4 regions of the Xanthomonas citri pv. citri genome follow, and region 3 is predicted to be linked to each of the others. Evidence: predicted binding sites of a transcription regulator. Region 3 holds the regulator's gene; each other region holds the start of a gene.

Region 1 (4,513 bases), 1.7 Mb from region 3:
TTGTGTCCGTCGCGACGCCAGGACGCGGCATGCACCTCGTAGATCGACAGCGGCCCCGGCACGGCGGCGGGGTCGCGGTTGGCCATCCAGGCCGCGTCGGTCCAGGCGAATGTGGCGGCGCTGGGCACCACCGATGCGGTTGCCGGCGGCAATTCGGTCTGCCGCGCCACCGGGTCGGCCTTGAGCAGCACCCGCCCATCGGCTGCGGTGACGGCATACTTGTACCGGGCGCCAGCGTCCACGCGCGGGAGGAAGAGTTCCCAGAAGCCACCGATGCGCTGCCGCATCGGATGCCGCCGCACGTCCCATCCGTTGAAGTCGCCGACCACCGCCACGCGCTGGGCATGGGGTGCCCACAGCGCGAAGCGCACGCCCGGCACGTCGCCACAGTGGAGATGCTGCGCGCCCAGCGCACGGCGCAACGCCTGGCCGTCGCCTGCAGCGATCTGCAGCAACAGCGATTCGTCCAGCGTGGCCGCAAACGCGTACGGGTCTTCGACCTCCTGCACCCGGTCTGGCCACACGATACGCAGCCGGTACGGCCCATCGACCGCCAGAGTGCCTTCGAAGACGCCATCGATGGCGCTGGCCTGCATGCGCGCGAGCAGCTTGCCGCGGGGGTCGATCAAGCCCATCGCCTCGGCACCCGGGGCCAACACGCGCACCTGACGGCGGCCATCGGCCAGCAGCTTCGGTCCAAGCACCGCAAAGGCATCGGCCGGCAAGCCGTCGGCCAGGGCTTGCAGGGTCTGCGACATTTCCGAGATCCCTTCCGTGGTCACGCCGTCCGCTTCCGTGCGCTGCTCCTGCCCGCCCTGCCGTTCGCTCATGGCACCGTCGCGAGCGCGGGCGCGGTGGCAGCGGTGTGTTCGTAGAGCGAGAGGTATTTCTTGCCTGCCACGTCCCAACCGCTGGGACGCAGCATGGCTGCGCGCCGCATCGCAGACAACAGGCTGGGCAGGCGGAAGGTGCGGAAGGCGCGCTCCAGGCAGCGGCGCAGGGCTTCGACGCTGGCGTGCTGGAACAGGAAGCCGGTCACGCCGTCGTCCACGGTATCGATCAGCCCGCCGGTCGCGTGGGCGATCGGCAGGCAGCCGAAGCGCTGCGCATACATCTGGCTCAGGCCGCAGGGCTCGAAGCGCGAGGGCATCAGCAGGAAGTCGGCACCGGCGAACATCCGCCGGGCCAGGCCTTCCTCGAAGCCGATGAAGGCGCCCACCTGGCCGGGATAGCGCCTGGTCAGCTCGGCCACCTGCTGTTCGATCTCCGGCTCGCCGCCGCCGATCACCGCGATCTGGCCGCCAGCGGCCACGATTTGCGGGGCCACCTCGCAGATCAGGTCCAGGCCCTTCTGATGCACCAACCGCGAGACCACCGCAAACAGTGGGCCAGCGCTCTCGCGCAGCCCGAATGCCTTGCGTACCTGCGCTGCGTTGGCCTGGCGGCCCTGCCATTGGTTCACGCTGAAGTGCGAATCCAGGTATTGGTCGGTGCGCGGGTCCCAGCTGGCGTCGATGCCGTTGACGATGCCGGTGAGCGCGCCCTTGGCGGCGCGCCCGGCCAACAGCCGGTCCAGGCCGCAGCCCTGTGCCGGGCCGGTGATCTGCTTGGCGTAGCTGACGCTGACCGTGTTGACGTGGTCGGCGTTGACGATGCCACCGCGCAGGAACGACATCTGCCCGTAGAACTCCAACTCGGCCACCCGCTCGGCGGGGATGCCCAGCGCGGCGGCCATCGAATACGGCACCAGGCCCTGGTAGGCCAGGTTATGGATGGTCAGCAGGCACGGCGTGGTGCCGCCGGACCAGCGCACATAGCCGGCCGCCAGCGCGCACGGCCAGTCGTTCAGATGCAGCAGGCGCGGCTTCCAGCCCAGGCCGGCATGGCCGGCCGCGATCTGCGCGGCGGCATGCGACAAGGTGGCAAAGCGAATCGCGTTGTCTTCGAACTCCGAACCGCTGGTGCTCACATAGGGCGAGCCGTCGCGCTCGAACAGTTCCTTGGACAACAGGATGTAGATCGGCAGCCCGTCCGATTGCACGATGCGGCCGATGTCGCAGGCCGGCAGCGCGGCATGCGCCAACACGCGACCAACGATCTCCACCTTGCCTGCGCGCTCGAGCACGGCACGGTAGCCGGGAATCAGCACGCGGACGTCGTAGCGGTGGCGCAGCGCGCGCGGCAGCGCGGCCGCCACGTCGCCCAACCCGCCAGCCTTGATGAAGTCCGCCATTTCCGACACCACGAACAAGGCGCCGCGCGTGTCTGCCAACGAGACCGGCAAGCGCTCGTGGTGGCGGATGAAGCGGCCACGCGCATCACGCGGCCGCCCGCTCTTCTTCAGAGTCGGGAGCAGCGTACTGCGCTCTAAGCGTGCGGTAGTAGCGTGAAGCGGCATCATGGCAACCATCTAAACGTCCGTCGTAATGTGGGTGGAGACGGAAAAAACGGCGAAGCGAAAACCGCCGTCTGCCGATTCAGCCAGACGACTTGCTACGAGTGAGGAGCGTGGGCTACGCGCGTACTCCACGTCGCCCTTGCAGAGGAATCTACACCCCGACCAAATAAAATATGCGTGAACACGTGCTGACTTTTCTGCGACAGCCCACATTCCTTTACGCACAGTTGCGCATGCCGCAAGGCATAAGTGCCACATTGCAGTGCGATGACATCCCCGTATCGGTGCGTGGGCCGTGACATGCACCGAATACGGGAGCGTTCGGCTGCGCTCGCCCTCATCTGGCTAACCGGTTCATCGACGTCTCGCTTCGTTTATCGCGACCGTGCTTCGCCACTGGCCTGCAGGTCGTCGGTGCGCGCTATGGCCCGGCTTGCTCAAGCGCCCCTGCTGCGCGCCGATATCGAGCGTTAGCACAAGACCTCTCGAGACCCTGGCGCATGGCAGACCAGCCCGAACACCCAAGCCGCCCCCGTGGCGGGCTGCGCCGCCTGTTGCCCTGGGGCGGCACGGACACTGCGCGCCCTGCCGCTGCCCTGCCGACGGTGATCAATGGCGAGCGCGGCGGTCACGGCCTGGCCGCGCACCAGCTGGTGCCGGCCAAGGCCAAGTCCGGCGCACACGACCCGGCTGCCGCCACTGCATTGCTGATACGGCTGTTCTCGCATGCCGCGCATCCCGAAGCGCTGCTGCTCGCGTTCGCCGAAGGCATCGCCAGCCTGCATGGCGAGCTCGGCGACATGGGCGTGCGCCTGAGCGCGGCGTATGCGGCCGGCGATTGGCCCGGCTATGGCCGTGCGTTGCGACAACTCATCGACAAATACATCCGCACCATCGACATCGGCGATTCGCTGGCCGAAGGCCGCACGGAGGCCGAGCAACTGCGCGACCTGCTGCGCCACGCGCTGGGCAATGCCCTGGCCACGCTGCTGCAACGCAGCCCCGAGCTGGCCGAAGAGGCGCAAACGCTGGCATCGGCACTGCGCCACTGGCGCCCGGGACACGAGCTGATCACGCTGGAACAACGCCTGCGCGAACTCAGCCACCAGATCGGCCTGCGCGCCGAAGATGCCAGCGAACAACAGAACCTGTTATTGGGCTTGTTCGACCTATTGCTGGAGAACGTCGGCGAACTCCTCGACGATCGCAGCTGGTTGCAGGGACAGATCACGGTGGTGCGGCAACTGATTTCCGGCCCGCTGGACGTCAGTTCCATCGAACAGGCACGCGGCACCTTGCGCGAGGTGACCTACAAGCAGGGTCTGCTCAAGCAGGGGATCGCCGAGTCCAAGACCGCCATGCGCGAAATGATGGTGTCCTTCGTCGACCGGCTGGACGGCATGGCCACGAGCACTGGCGAATACCACGACCGCGTTGCCGGGTATTCGCAGGCGATCGGCGAGGCGCGCGGCATTCCCGATCTCAACCGGCTGCTGCAGGATCTGCTGCAGGACACCGCCGGCGTGCAGGCGCAGGCCCTGGCGGCGCGCGACGAACTGCTCGCGGCACGCCGGCAGGTGGAAGATTCCGAACAGCGCATCGCCTCGCTCGAACAGGAGCTCAAGGACGTCGCCGGCCTGGTGCGCGAAGACCAACTCACCGGTGCGCTCAACCGGCGCGGCTTCGAAGAACTGTTCCAGCGTGAGGCTGTGCGCACCCAGCGTAGTGGCCAGCCCTTGTGCGTGGCGATGCTGGACCTGGACGACTTCCGCCGCCTCAATGAGACCCACGGCCATGCCGGCGGCGACGCCGCGCTGCGCCATACCGTGGAGGTGGCCAAGGCCGTGCTGCGCACCACCGACGCCATCGCCCGCTTCGGCGGCGAGGAATTCGTCCTGCTGTTGCCGGACTCGACCATTTTCGAGGCCAGTGCGGCAGTGATCCGTCTGCAACGCGCACTGTCGCAGCGCTCGCTGCTGCATGACGACGTGCGCGTGTTCATCAGCTTCAGCGCCGGCGTGGCGCTACGCGGGACCGACGAGACCCAGGACGAGGTCATCCGCCGCGCAGACCGCGCCATGTACGACGCCAAGGCCGCCGGCAAGAACCGGGTGA
Region 2 (4,513 bases), 1.5 Mb from region 3:
GACAGCGACGCGATCGTGCGCGTGCTTGCGGGATTGGGCGGACTCTGGCAGCTGAGTGGGGTGCTGCGCCTGGTCCCACGTCGCGTGCGCGATCTTGGCTACCGGCTGATCGCACGCAATCGTTATCGCTGGTTCGGCCGCAGCGATCACTGCATGCTGCCCACGCCCGAGCAACACGCGCGGTTTCTGGACTGAGGCACTACACGTGCGTCGTGCGCGGCGATTGGCTGGCGCACCCGGCGATCCCGACCAATGGCGCGTAGGAGCGCGCCTGAGCGCAAGGAGCATTCCGGGGAACGCCCGGTCGCGCCCGGGCGCGCTCCTACGAATGGCTACGCATGCCGGGCTTATGCCGCGTTGTGGAAGCTGGCGCGCGCGATGTTGGAGGCGCCGGGGCGGGCGTCGGACTGCAGGCGGAAGATCGAGACCGCATCGGCCAGTTCCACCGCCTGTTCTTCCAGGCTGCGCGCGGCGGCGGTGGCTTCTTCCACCAGCGCGGCGTTGCGTTGGGTCACTTCATCCAACTGCGCGACCGTGCGGTTGACCTGCTCGATCCCGCTGGACTGCTCGGCGCTGGCCGAGGTGATCTCGCTCATGATGTCGGTGACGTGTTTGACCGAGCCGACGATCTCGCGCATGGTCGCGCCGGCGCGGTGCACCAGGCCCGAACCCAGCTCCACCTTGTCGGTGGAGTCGGCGATGAGCGTCTTGATCTCCTTGGCCGCATCGGCAGAGCGCCGCGCCAGTGCGCGCACTTCCGAGGCAACCACCGCAAAGCCGCGGCCCTGTTCGCCGGCACGCGCGGCTTCCACCGCGGCGTTGAGCGCCAGGATGTTGGTCTGGAACGCGATGCCGTCGATCACACCGATGATCTCGCCGATCTTGCGCGAGGCGGTGCTGATCTGGCCCATGGTGGCGACCACCTCGTCCATCACCTGCCCGCCGCTCTGCGCCACGTCGCCGGTGCCGACGACCAGGCGATTGGCCTGCAGCGCGCTCTCGGCGTTCTGCTTCACGGTGGAGGTGAGCTCTTCCATCGAGCTTGCGGTTTCTTCCAGATTGGCCGCCTGTTGCTCGGTGCGCTCGGAAAGATCCATGTTGCCGGCGGCGATTTCCACCGCGGCCTGGCGGATGGTGTCCGATGCGGCCTGGATGCCGCCGATGATCTCGGTGAGGCGGGTAACGGTCTGGTTGGTGTCGTCGCGCAAGCGCGCGAAGATACCGTGCGCATCGCCGTCCACGCGCTGGGTGAGGTCGCCTTCGGCCAGTGCACCGATCACGCGCGCCAATGCGGCCAGATGGGTTTCCACCGAGTCGTAGATGCGGTTGATGCCTTGCGCCAGGGTCAGCAGCACACCGTCCATGCCGTCGATCTGCATGCGGCGGCTGAAATCGCCGGCGGAGGCGGCGTCGATGATCTGGATCAGTGCCTGCTCGGCGTTGACCTGCGCGGTGACGTCCATCCACTGCGCGATGGTGCCGAGCTTGGTGCCGTCGGCGGCGATGATCGGGCTGTAGACGAAGTCGATCTGGCGGCCGAAGAACGGCGCACGCACGGCCTTGGAGGCATTCAACGCGCGCATGCGGTCGATCGCGGCCTGGCTGTCGGGATAGATGTCGCCGATGCTGCCGCCGACGAAGCCTTCGGCATGGAAGCTGGGACGGAAGCTCTGCACATCCGGCTCGATCAGCTTGAGCATGGCGAGCAATTTGCGGTTGGCGAACAGCACCTGGCCATCGTCGTCGGCGATGCGGATCATGGTGTCCAGATCGTCCAGCGCCTTGATCACGAACTGGCCATGGCGCAGGCCTTGCTCCATCACATCGATGCGGATGGCGAGCTTGTCCTGGGCATCCTGCAGCGCGTGCAGCAACGGTGCGAGGTCGCCGGAGGCGTTGCGCAGGTCCAGACGCTGGGTGCGTCCGTCGCCGATCGCCACCACCGCACGCATTGCCTGCTGCAACTGCGTGTCGTGACGACGGCGCGACCACCACCAGAGCCCGGCGCTTGCCGCGCCCAGCACCAACAGGGCGGGCAGCAGGCGTCCGAGCCCGCTCAGGAAGCCGCCGGGTACCAGCGTGGCGGCGTAGCAGGCGAGCAATGCCAGCACCCCGATATGCGCAGCAGCGGGCAGCCATGCAGTCCAGGTGGCGCGCGCAACGTGCCGACCGGCGGGCGGTTGGACGACGGGGGCGGCATCGTGTGCAAGCGACATAGGCTGAGTCCAGCTGGGTGATCTGAGAAGGGGGAGCGGCATCGGCAGTCCATGGCCTGCAATTGGGGTATCGGCGGCTGAGTCCGAATCATGATGATGTGAAGACGCCGTTCGTCGGAATATGGCAACCAGGTCGCGAAATAGCCTGATGTCATTGATACGAAAGCGATTTCAGTGCACCGGGTAAGCGCGCCGGGTGCGATCAAACGACCCACCACGACGACTCGATTGTAAATTTCGCGTGAAAAATGCCTGCGCGAGTGCCCGGCAATGTCAGCGACCTGCAATTTGGAACGGACACATCCATCCGAGCGTGGGGCTGGTTCGGTTGTCGGCAGGGTGCGCTCTGGATTTGTAGTCGCGCAGTCCTTGGACTGTTGCGTGGGATCGCCGGCTTCGGAGCTCGGCCTGGGTTCGGACGTCTGAAACTCAGCTTTGAGAGCCAGTGCGCCTCGGCCGCGCGTCATACGCTCGGCTGACATCGCCGGCTTCGACCTGATGTGCCTTCGCCGCACAGTGAAGCGCGCGCATAAAAAAACCGGCCGTCTCGCGACGACCGGTTTGACTGGTGCATCCGTCGGCCCTGGACCGACGGCAGGTAGCCCATGCGCCAGAGCGTTGCCGGGCGGGTGAGGCGCAGCGGCCGATGCAGTGCAGACTGCATGGGCTTGTGCGCATCAGCGCACCGCCTGGCCGCATGAGGCTTCCAGCACTGCCGTTACTTGGCAGGCGCGGCCTGCGCATCGTCGGGCAGGGCCCAGGCAATGACGCTGTCGCCCGACTTGGTTTCCATGCGGTCGTGTCCACCGACGGCGGCCACGATGTATTGCTTGCCGTTGATGGTGTAGCTCATCGGCGCTGCCTGCGGCCCGGCGGGGACGCGGGTTTCCCAGACCTGCTTGCCGGTAAGGGTGTCGAAGCCGCGCATGAAGTCGTCCAGGGTCGCGCCGATGAAGGTCACCCCGCCAGCGGTGGCCAGCGAGCCGCTGTTGTTGGGCGTGCCGATCTCGAACTTGGTCTTGGACGGGATGGCCATCGGACCCTGGTCGTAACCGGTGCCCAGCGGACGACGCCAGATCACCTGCTGCGTGCGCAGGTCCACACCGGCGATGTAGCCCCACGGCGGTGCCACGCACGGGGTGTTGAGCGGCGACATCCACGGCTCCTTGCGGGCGCCGTAGGCCAGGCCCTTCTGCGCCATGTAGCCGGGGGTCTTGCTCTTGCCGTCGAACACCGACACCACGCCCAGCTCGTCCATCTTCTGGCGGGTATACACCTGCAAGGTGTAGGGCAGGCGATTGCTGTTCATCACCATGATGCCGCGCTGCAGGTCCACCGAAACGCCGCCCCAGTTGATGCCGCCGTGGTTGCCGGTGAAGGCCAGCGACCCCTGCAGGGTGGGCGGGGTGAACATGCCTTCGTAGCGCAGCTGCTTGAACTGGATACGGCAGACCAACTGGTCGAACGGAGTCATGCCCCAGGCATCGGATTCGATGATTTTTTCGAACTCACGGCTCGGCGCGCCCACGGTGTTGGGCATGCCCGGCGAGATCGGTTGCGTGGCGGCGGTCCAGTCGCCGTGGTCGGTTCCCTGCGGTACCGGAATCTGCTTGACCGGCATGATCGGCTCGCCGGTGGCGCGGTCCAGCACGAACACCTGGCCGGACTTGGTGGCCTGGATCACCGCAGTACGCGTGCCGCCGCCAGCGACCGGCCAATCGACCAGGTTCGGCTGCGGGCCGATGTCGTAGTCCCACAGGTCGTGGTTGACGGTACGGAAGTGCCAGCGTTCCTTGCCGGTGGCGGCATCCACCGCAACCAGCGAGGCGGTGTATTCCTCGTCCTGCGGGGTGCGGCCCTTGCCGAAGAAGTCGCCGGATGCATTGCCGGTGGGCAGATAGACCAGGCCCAGCTCGTCGTCGGCGGCCATCAGCGACCATACGTTCGGGGTTGAGCGCGTGTAGGTCTGGCCGGCCGGCGGCTCGGCGGTGATCGCCGGGTTGCCCAGGTCCCAGGCCCAGCGCAGCTGGCCGGTGAGCGCATCGAAGCCACGCACCACGCCGGACGGCGCATCGCCTTCCTGACCATCGCGGACCTGGCCGGTCGGCTGGATCACCACACCACGCATCACCACCGGCGGCGAGGTGGGGCCGACGAAGCCCGGCTTGGTGTTGCCGGTGCCCGCATTCAGATCGACATAGCCGTTGTTGCCGAAGCTGGTGCACAGCTTGCCGGTCTGCGCATCCAGCGCGCCGAGGCGGCCATCGACCATCGGCCAGAAGATCCGGGTCGGGCAC
Region 3 (4,513 bases):
TGCGCACCGCATTCCGCATGGTGCGTGAAGAACACGGCCCGGACGCGGTGATCCTGTCCAACCGTCGCACCGCCGAAGGCATCGAGATCGTCGCTGCCAGCAATTACGACGAAGAGCTCGTGCAGCGCGCCCTGGAAACCGCGCGCTCGGACACCCCGGCCTCCGCACAGCACCAGCAGGCTCCCGCGCAGCAGGCGCCGGCCCCGCAAGTCCCGGCCAAGCCCGCTGCACCGGTGCACGCGCTGCTCAAGCCGTCTGCCGACGCCGAGGCCAGCCAGCGCCAGCGCGTGGCCAGCGCCGCCGACGACATGATCGCCGCCATGGCGCTGCGCCAGCCGGTCAGCGTGCCGCGCCAGGCGCCGGTCGCCGCTCCGGTGCGCACCGCCAGCATTCCTTCGCCCGCTGCCCAGGCACTCGCCCACGCGGTTGCCGTCACCGCTGCGCCGCGCCAGGAACACGCGCTGTCGGCCGTGCCGGAACAGTTGTTCGCCGACTTTTTGACGACTGCCCCGGTGCAGCGCCCGGCCGTCCCGGCCACGGCGGTGCAGGCACCCGCGCCGGTCGCGGTGGCAATGGCCAACGCCCCGGCCTTCGCTGCCGCAGGCCGGGACGACGACGCCTTCGCCGATGAAGCCGACTTCGATCTGGACGATGCCCTGCCGCAGATCCTGCCGCCGGCCGCGCTGCCGCCCATCGTGGTCGCCCCGCCCGCCCCGCCGGCCCTGGCCGCCGTGCCGGTTGCCGCCACGCCCGCGCCGCAGAACGACGAAGAACTCAAGCAGCTGCGCGGCGAACTGGCGCTGATGCGGCAGATGATCGAGCGCGAGATGAACCGCCTCACCGACGAGCGCCTGCGTGGCTCGCCGGTGCGCGCCCAGGCGCTGGAACTGATGGACGACTACGGTTTCGACGCCGGCCTGACCCGCGATATCGCCCTGCAGATCCCGGCCGATACCGAATTGCACCGTGGCCGCGGCCTGATGCTGGGCCTGCTGTCCAAGCGTCTGCCGGTGGCCCCGGTCGACCCGTTGGAACGTGGCGGCGTGATCGCCCTGGTCGGGCCGACCGGCGCCGGCAAGACCACCACCATCGCCAAGCTTGCCCAGCGCTTCGCCGCCCAGCACGCCCCGCGCGACGTGGCCCTGGTCACCACCGACACCCAGCGCGTGGGCGGCCGCGAACAGCTGCACAGCTACGGCCGCCAGCTCGGCATCGCGGTGCACGAGGCCGACAGCGCCGAAAGCCTGCTGGACCTGCTCGAGCGCCTGCGCGACTACAAGCTGGTGCTGATCGACACCGCCGGCATGGGCCAGCGCGACCGCGCCCTGGCCGCCCAGCTGAACTGGTTGCGCGCCGCCCAGCAGGTCACCTCGCTGCTGGTGCTGCCCGCCAACGCCCATTTTTCCGACCTCGACGAGGTCGTACGCCGCTTCGCCCACGCCAAACCCCAAGGCGTGGTGCTGACCAAACTCGACGAGACCGGCCGCTTCGGCAGCGCCTTGTCGGTGGTGGTCGATCACCAAATGCCCATCACCTGGGTGACTGACGGACAGCGGGTCCCTGACGACCTGCACCGCGCCAATGCCGCCAGTCTCGTTCTTCGCCTTGAAGATTTGCGGCGCGCTGCCGATAAGCCCTGTACTCCGGAGCACAACCATGCAGTCGCGTGAATACGCCAAGCTGACCAACGCCTTCCCCCTGTCGGCGACCCGTCCCGAGCCTTTGGGCCCGGTGCGCACCATTGCCGTGACCGGTGGCAAGGGCGGCGTGGGGAAAACCAACATCTCCGCCAACCTGGCCGTGGCGCTTGCCGACATGGGCAAACGCACGCTGCTGCTTGACGCCGACCTCGGCCTGGCCAACCTGGACGTGGTCCTGGGGCTGGCGCCCAAGTACACCCTGGCCGACCTGATCGCCGGCCGTTGCACGCTCGATGAAGTCATCATCGAAGGTCCCGGCGGCGTGCTGGTGGTGCCGGCCGCCTCCGGTCGCCGCCACATGGCCGAACTGGCCCCGGCCCAGCACATCGGCCTGGTCAACGTGTTCTCCGAACTGGAACGCGACCTGGACGTGATGGTCATCGACACCGCCGCCGGCATCACCGACAGCGTGCTGACCTTCTGCCAGGCCGCCCAGGACACCGTGGTGGTGGTCTGCGACGAGCCGGCCTCGATCACCGATGCCTACGCGCTGATCAAGGTGCTCTCGCGCGAACGCGGCGTGGACCGCCTGCAGATCATCGCCAACATGGTGCGCGACCCCAACGAAGGTCGCCTGCTGTACGACAAGCTCTCGCGCGTGTGCGAAAAGTTCCTGGGCGATGTTTCGCTGAACTATCTCGGCCATGTGCCGCAGGACGACTGGCTGCGCCTGTCGGTGCAGCGCCAGCAACCGGTCATCAAGGCCTACCCCGCCAGTCCGTCGGCGCAGGCCATCGCGGAAATCGCACGCCGTACCTCGCGCTGGCAGGCCCCGACCGTGCCGCGCGGCAACGTCGAGTTCTTTGTCGAACGCATCATCCAACGGGGAGTGGCCGCATGAGCACCGCTACCGCAACCACGGCCAGCGCCCAGTACCGCGCCGTGCAGCGCAACAACGCCAACGACGTGGTGACCCAGCACGCCGACCTGGTCCGCCGCATCGCCCACCATCTGGCAGCGCGTCTGCCGGCCAGCGTGGAAGTGGACGACCTGATCCAGGCCGGCATGATCGGCCTGATCGAAGCCTCGCGCAGCTACGACTCCGAACAGGGCGCGTCGTTCGAAACCTATGCCTCGATCCGCATCCGCGGCTCGATGATCGACGAGATTCGCAGGGGCGACTGGGTGCCGCGTTCGGTGCACCGCCGCGCCCGCGATGCCGCCGCCGCCGTGCGCAAGATCGAACAGAACACCGGCCGCGCCGCCGCCGCCACCGAAGTGGCCGCCGCCATGGAAATGCCGCTGCCCGATTACCTGCGCCTGATGGAAGATGCGGCACGTGGCCAGGTGCTGAGCCTGGAATCGCGCATCGAAGACCACGGCGAGCTGGACACCACCGCCAAGGGCGGCCCCAATCCGCAGCAGATGATGGAGCGTGGCGAATTCGGCCGCGAGCTGGGCAAGGCCATCGGCCAACTGCCCGAGCGCGAGCAACTGGTGCTGTCGCTGTACTACGAACAGGAATTGAACCTGAAGGAAATCGGCGCCGTGCTGGGCGTCAGCGAATCGCGCGTGTGCCAGATCCACGGCCAGGCGGTGGTGCGTTTGCGTGGCCGCCTCAAAGTCTTCGAACTGGCCGATGCCGGTGTCGAAATTGACGACTAATTTTTTGTGTTAGGAGCTTGATGTGAACAAGAACATGCGGATCCTGATCGTGGACGACTTCTCGACGATGCGACGTATCGTCAAGAATCTGTTGGGCGATCTCGGCTTCACCAATACCGCAGAGGCCGAAGACGGCAACAGCGCCCTGGCGGCGTTGCGTGCCGGCCCGTTCGATTTCGTGGTCACCGACTGGAACATGCCCGGCATGACCGGCATCGACCTGCTGCGCAACATCCGCGCCGACGCCAAGCTCAAGCACCTGCCGGTGATGATGGTGACCGCCGAAGCCAAGCGCGAGCAGATCATCGAAGCGGCCCAGTGCGGCGTGAACGGCTACATCATCAAGCCGTTTACCGCCCAGACGCTGGAAGAAAAGCTGGGCAAGGTGTTCGAACGTCTGGCGGCGACCGCCTGATGAACGCGACCATGGAAACCGATGCCGAACGTGCCGCGTTGATCGAGCGCCTGCAGAACGCACTCGATGCACTGGAAAGCGGTGACCAGGTCGCCTGGCGTCGCGAGGTGGATCATCTCGCCGCCCTGCGCACGCGCCCGATGATGCAGAGCCTGAGCCGGCTCGCCCGCGAACTCGGCCAGGCGCTGGGCGAGCTGCCCACCATCCCTGAAGAAGCCGGCGAACTGGACGATGCCTGCTCGCGCCTGGACCACGTGGTGGAAATGACCGAAAAGGCCAGCCATCGCACGCTGGATCTGGTCGAAGAATGCCGCGAGCTGGCCAACCAGCTGCGCAACGGCGGGCTCAATCAGGACCAGGGCGCGCTGCTGGAAAAGATGCGCCACAACCTGACCGAGCTGTCGCTGGCGCAGAGCTACCAGGACCTGAGCGGCCAGATCATCCGGCGCGTGGCCGGTATCGTGCGGCGCGTGCACGAAGGCTTCGGTGCGCTCGGCCTGCCGCCGAAGAACATCGAACCGAAGAAAGACGACGGCGGTCTTGCCGGTCCTGCAGTCAAGGGCCTGGACCGTCACGCGGTGTCGCAGGACGATGCCGACGACCTGCTGTCCGGATTGGGGCTGTAACCATGAGTGCTGTTCCAGACGATATTGCTGCCGATTTCATCGTCGAGGCCCAGGAAATCCTGGATCGCCTCGGCGAACAGCTGGTGTCGCTGGAACAGGCGCCAGAAGAAGCCGACCAGCTCAACGCGGTGTTCCGCGGCTTCCACACGCTCAAGGGCGGCGCCGGC
Region 4 (4,513 bases), 1.5 Mb from region 3:
TGCCGGTCTCGAAGCCGAACACGTTGACGCCCTTGAGCTGAACCACATTGCCGTTGTCGTCGACGATCTTGTTATTGCTGACCGAATAGCTGAAAGCCGGTGCGGAGGTGAGCGCTAACATCGTTGCCAATGCGAGCGTACTTGCAGCCCTGAAAATAGACATGGTGGTCTCCCTGGATGACCGAACTCGACGCCCGAGCGCGGTGAGGGGGGCATCTTGGTCTTCGGCTGCGCCGTGTGGCGTGACCGCTGCCGCAGAAGAGCGCAGTGGCGCACCGGTCACATGCAAGCTGCGGGCGAGGTCGCTTTCCCGCACACTATCGATGCGGCGTGTTGTCCGCAGGCTGTCCTTTCTGTCCCCCGGAGTGTCTCTCAATGTCCTTGTTGCGTGCCGAACTGGCGCAATGGCGCGCTTCCCCCGCGCGCGAACTCATGGCCGGTGCGGTCGCCACATTTGCGCTGATTCCCGAAGTGATCGCGTTTGCATTCGTCGCCGGGGTGGATCCGCAGGTAGGCCTGTTCGCATCCTTCGTGATCGGCATCGTGATTGCGTTTTGCGGGGGGCGGCCGGCAATGATTTCGGCTGCTGCCGGCTCGGTGGCGCTGGTGGCTGCACCGCTGGTTGCCGCGCACGGGTTGCCATATCTGCTGGCCGCCGGCTGGCTGGCTGGCGTGGTCCAGATCCTGTTCGGGGTGTTGCGGCTGGGCGTGCTGATGCGCTTTGTCAGCAGTTCGGTACGCACCGGTTTCGTCAACGCGCTGGCCGTGCTCATCTTCGCAGCGCAATTGCCGCATCTGCTCGGCGCCAACCCGACCACCTGGGTCATGCTGGGCGCAGGCCTTGCCATCATCTACGGCCTGCCGCGTCTGCGCCTGCCGGGGCTGTCGGCGATTCCCTCGCCCCTGCTGTGCATCCTGCTGCTCAGCGTCGCCGGCACTGCGCTGCATCTGCCGCTCAAGACGGTGGCCGATCTGGGCAAGCTGCCCAATGCGCTACCGTTCCTGCAATGGCCGGCGGTGCCGTTGACGCTGGAGACGCTGCGCATCATCGCCCTGCCAGCGCTGGCCATTGCCATGGTGGGCCTGCTCGAGTCGATGATGACCGCGCGCGTGGTCGATGAACTCACCGACACGCCCAGCAACAAGAACCGCGAATGCACCGGGCTGGGCATCGCCAACGCAGCCGCCAGCCTGTTCGGCGGCATTGCCGGCTGCGGCATGATCGGGCAGACCGTGGGCAACGTGAAATACGGCGGCCGTGGCCGGCTGTCCACGTTGTTTGCCGGCGTGTTCCTGCTGATCCTGATGGTGCTGCTCAAGCCGTGGGTGTCGCAGGTGCCGGTGGTGGCGCTGGTGGCGATCATGGTGATGGTGTCGGCGGAGACCTTCGACTGGCGCTCGCTGCGCACCGTGGTGACCCACCCACGCACCTCCAGCGTGGTGATGCTGGCCACCGTGGCGGTCACGTTGTTCACCCACAATCTGGCAGCGGGTGTGGCGGTCGGCGTGCTCCTGAGCGGGGTGTTCTTCACCTTCAAGGTGGCCGGGCTGCTGCAGATCGCGCATCACGATGGCGCGGATGGCGTGCGCACCTACAGCGTGCGCGGGCAGGTGTTCTTCGCCTCGGCCGATGTGTTCATCGACGCCTTCGACGCACGCGAGGTGCCCGGCCGCGCAGTGGTGATCGATGTCGGCCGCGCGCATTTCTGGGACATCACCGCGGTGGCGGCACTGGACAAGGTGGTGCAGCGTTTGCGCCATCACGGTCTGGATGTGCAGGTGAAAGGCTTGAATGCCGGCAGCCGACGCCTGATGCAGCGGCATGCCTTGGGCGAAGACGCGCTGGAATCGGCACTGCCTTAGAGCGTGTTATGCACGTTGAGACGAGATGCGTTGGCCGCCAGCGGTGCGGAGCGGGCGCTGCGTGGCGCCGGCTTGGCTGGCGCCAAGGCAAGCCGCGCGGCGCGCGGTGCCGTTGACGGCCAACCCTCCGGGAAGCGCCCTGTGGCGCGCCGATGACGCGTTGCGCGCCTTGCCCAGGCGACCAGCCCGGACAAGGCGCACGCCTTGTCTCGATGCGCCACCGGACGCTCCGCACTCACCTCAACGTACATGACAGACTCTAGGCTGCGAGCCTGCGCCAGGAATGCGTCTGGCACGCCTGCGGCGCGTCATGCCGGGCTGTCCGCGCGCTGAGTGCGGCTGCCAGCGCATTCAAGTTCCGGCGGGCGACGCCGATGTTTCGGCATCCTCGTTGCCGGTCGTCGCCGTGATGCCAGTGGGTTTCAGCCCGAGATATGTGCCTGCGTGCCAAGCCCGGCATGACGGGTTCGTGTCCGCCCGCCGGAGGGCGCAGCCGTGACCAACGCACCGTTGCTGGAACGGATGGTGGACCTGACCGCCATCCGCGATGCGGACCTGCTCGATCTGAGCCTGTTGCGCACTGTGCGCGAAGTCTGCGCGGCCGAAGAACTCTCGCTGCTGCGCATCGCCCCGGACAGCAACAGCATCGCCGAAACGCGGCTGCGCGACGACGGTCGGCTGGCGCTGACGGTGGCCGAGATCCACGATGCGCGCACGCGCACCCAGCTGGCCGAGGTCCATGGGCCGGGCGATGTGGTGCAGCTGCAGGAAGACGGTCGCGCCTTGCTGGTCTACCCGATGATGGAGGCGCGCGGCATCCGGACCTGCCTGCGGGTGGGCGGGACGCGTATTCCCGGCCTTGCCGAGCAAGCGATGCTGCAGGGCTTTGCGCGCTTCTTCCAGAATTACCGCAGCCTGCTCGACGACGCCCAGCGCAATGCGCTGACCGGCCTGCGCAACCGCAAGACGTTCGACGATGTGATCCTGCGACTGTTTGCCGGTGGTGCCGACTCCGCCGCAGAGCAGGGCGTGTGGCTGGGCATCGTGGACATCGATCACTTCAAGCGCGTCAACGACACCTTCGGGCATCTGTATGGCGACGAGGTGCTGCTGCTGGTCGCACAGCTGATGCAGCGTGCGTTTCGACAGGACGACCTGCTGTTCCGCTTCGGCGGCGAAGAGTTCGTGATCGTGTTGCGCGGCGTTGACCGCGACACGGCCGTGAGTCTGTTCGAGCGGTTCCGTTTGGCCGTGGCCGAGCACTTGTTCCCGCAGGTGGGGCAGGTGACGCTCAGCACCGGCATCGTCGAACTGACCCATGGGCGGCTGATCAGCGAAATGCTGGACGAAGCCGACAAGGCGCTGTACTGGGCCAAGCAGAACGGCCGCAATCGCGCGGCGGTCTATGCCGAGCTGATTGCTGGCGGGCAATTGCAGCAGGTTGCGCAACCGGTGGGCAGCGTCGACCTGTTCTAGAGCGTGTTATGCACGTTGAGTTGAGTGCGACGCGCCACAGGGCGCTTCCCGGAGAGTTGGCCGTCAGCGGCACGGAGCGGGCGCCGCGCGGCTTGCCTTGGCGCCAGCCAAGCCGGCGCCACGCAGCATCCGCTCCGCACCGCTGACGGCCAACGCATCTCATCTCAACGTGCATAACACGCTCTAGGCGGCAGCAAGGCGCTGGAACAATCCAGAGCTATTTGCCGTGGATGCAGGCACGAACGTTGCGCAGTCTTCATCGCACCCGCATCGCACGCATCGCACGCATCGGCGCAGCTGCAGGTATCGGCCTGCACGCGATGCTGGCTACACTCCAGGGCTATCCATGATGCGGGGTGTGCAATGAAGCGAGTTGCCGTAGGACTTCTGGCGATGGCGGTCTCGACCGCACTGATGGCGGCCACGCCGAGTTTCGATGGCGCGCGCATCTCGCGTGACGTCAAGGAACTGGCCTCCGACGCCTATGAAGGCCGCGGCCCGGCCACCGCTGGCGAGGAAAAGACCATTGCCTACTTGAGCAAACAGTTCGCCGAAGCCGGTCTGCAGCCGGGCGGCGATCTGGCCAACGGCAAGCGCGCCTGGACCCAGGCGGTGCCGTTGCGGCGCGCCGATATCGTCGGCACGCCGACCATTGCCGTGCAGAGCGCCGGCCAGCCGCAAACGCTGACCCAGGGCAAGCAAATCGCCATTCGTGCTGCGCTGGATGGCTCATCCACAGTGGAGATCGCCAACGCGCCGCTGGTGTTCGTCGGCTACGGCGTCAAGGCGCCCGAGCGCAACTGGGACGACTTCAAGGGTGTGGACCTGAAGGGCAAGATCGCGGTGGTGCTGATCAACGACCCGGACTTTGAAACCGGCAAGGGCGACTTCGACGGTGCCGGCATGACCTACTACGGCCGCTGGACGTACAAGTACGAAGAAGGCGCGCGCCAGGGCGCCCTGGGCGTGCTGGTGGTGCATGAAACCGCGCCGGCCTCGTACGGCTGGGACACGGTGGCCAGCTCCAACACCAACACCATGTTCGACGTGGTGCGCGACAACCCGCGCAGTGCGCATCCCACGCTGGAAGGCTGGATCCAGCGCGATCTGGCCACCGAACTGTTCAAGCACGCCGGGCTGGATTTCGAGACCTTGAAGAAGCAGGCGCAGACGC

The links. The regulator FliA, encoded in region 3, starts transcription of late flagellar genes. The targets are predictions, from matches to a motif close to TAAAGTTTNNCNNNCNNNGGCCGATAA.
Region 1: the regulator FliA is predicted to act here: its motif matches at 2,836-2,862, upstream of AMD14_RS02690 (GGDEF domain-containing protein).
Region 2: the regulator FliA is predicted to act here: its motif matches at 2,284-2,310, upstream of AMD14_RS16695 (methyl-accepting chemotaxis protein).
Region 4: the regulator FliA is predicted to act here: its motif matches at 2,215-2,241, upstream of AMD14_RS03675 (GGDEF domain-containing protein).

What each region holds. Positions count from the first base shown of each region.
Region 1 is NZ_CP008998.1:499,355-503,867, reverse strand. Features, by position in the region: gene AMD14_RS02700 (1,4-alpha-glucan branching enzyme) at 1-830, opposite strand, end outside; gene glgA (glycogen synthase GlgA) at 827-2,410, opposite strand; gene AMD14_RS02690 (GGDEF domain-containing protein) at 2,899-4,513, shown strand, end outside.
Region 2 is NZ_CP008998.1:3,761,108-3,765,620, reverse strand. Features, by position in the region: gene AMD14_RS16700 (thiol-disulfide oxidoreductase DCC family protein) at 1-195, shown strand, start outside; gene AMD14_RS16695 (methyl-accepting chemotaxis protein) at 348-2,216, opposite strand; gene AMD14_RS16690 (glucose/quinate/shikimate family membrane-bound PQQ-dependent dehydrogenase) at 2,935-4,513, opposite strand, start outside.
Region 3 is NZ_CP008998.1:2,246,207-2,250,719, reverse strand. Features, by position in the region: gene flhF (flagellar biosynthesis GTPase FlhF) at 1-1,670, shown strand, start outside; gene AMD14_RS10290 (MinD/ParA family protein) at 1,657-2,541, shown strand; gene AMD14_RS10285 (RNA polymerase sigma factor FliA) at 2,538-3,305, shown strand; gene cheY (chemotaxis response regulator CheY) at 3,328-3,720, shown strand; gene AMD14_RS10275 (protein phosphatase CheZ) at 3,720-4,346, shown strand; gene AMD14_RS10270 (chemotaxis protein CheA) at 4,349-4,513, shown strand, end outside.
Region 4 is NZ_CP008998.1:725,768-730,280, forward strand. Features, by position in the region: gene AMD14_RS03660 (cellulase family glycosylhydrolase) at 1-163, opposite strand, end outside; gene AMD14_RS03665 (SulP family inorganic anion transporter) at 376-1,863, shown strand; gene AMD14_RS03675 (GGDEF domain-containing protein) at 2,359-3,339, shown strand; gene AMD14_RS03680 (M28 family metallopeptidase) at 3,703-4,513, shown strand, end outside.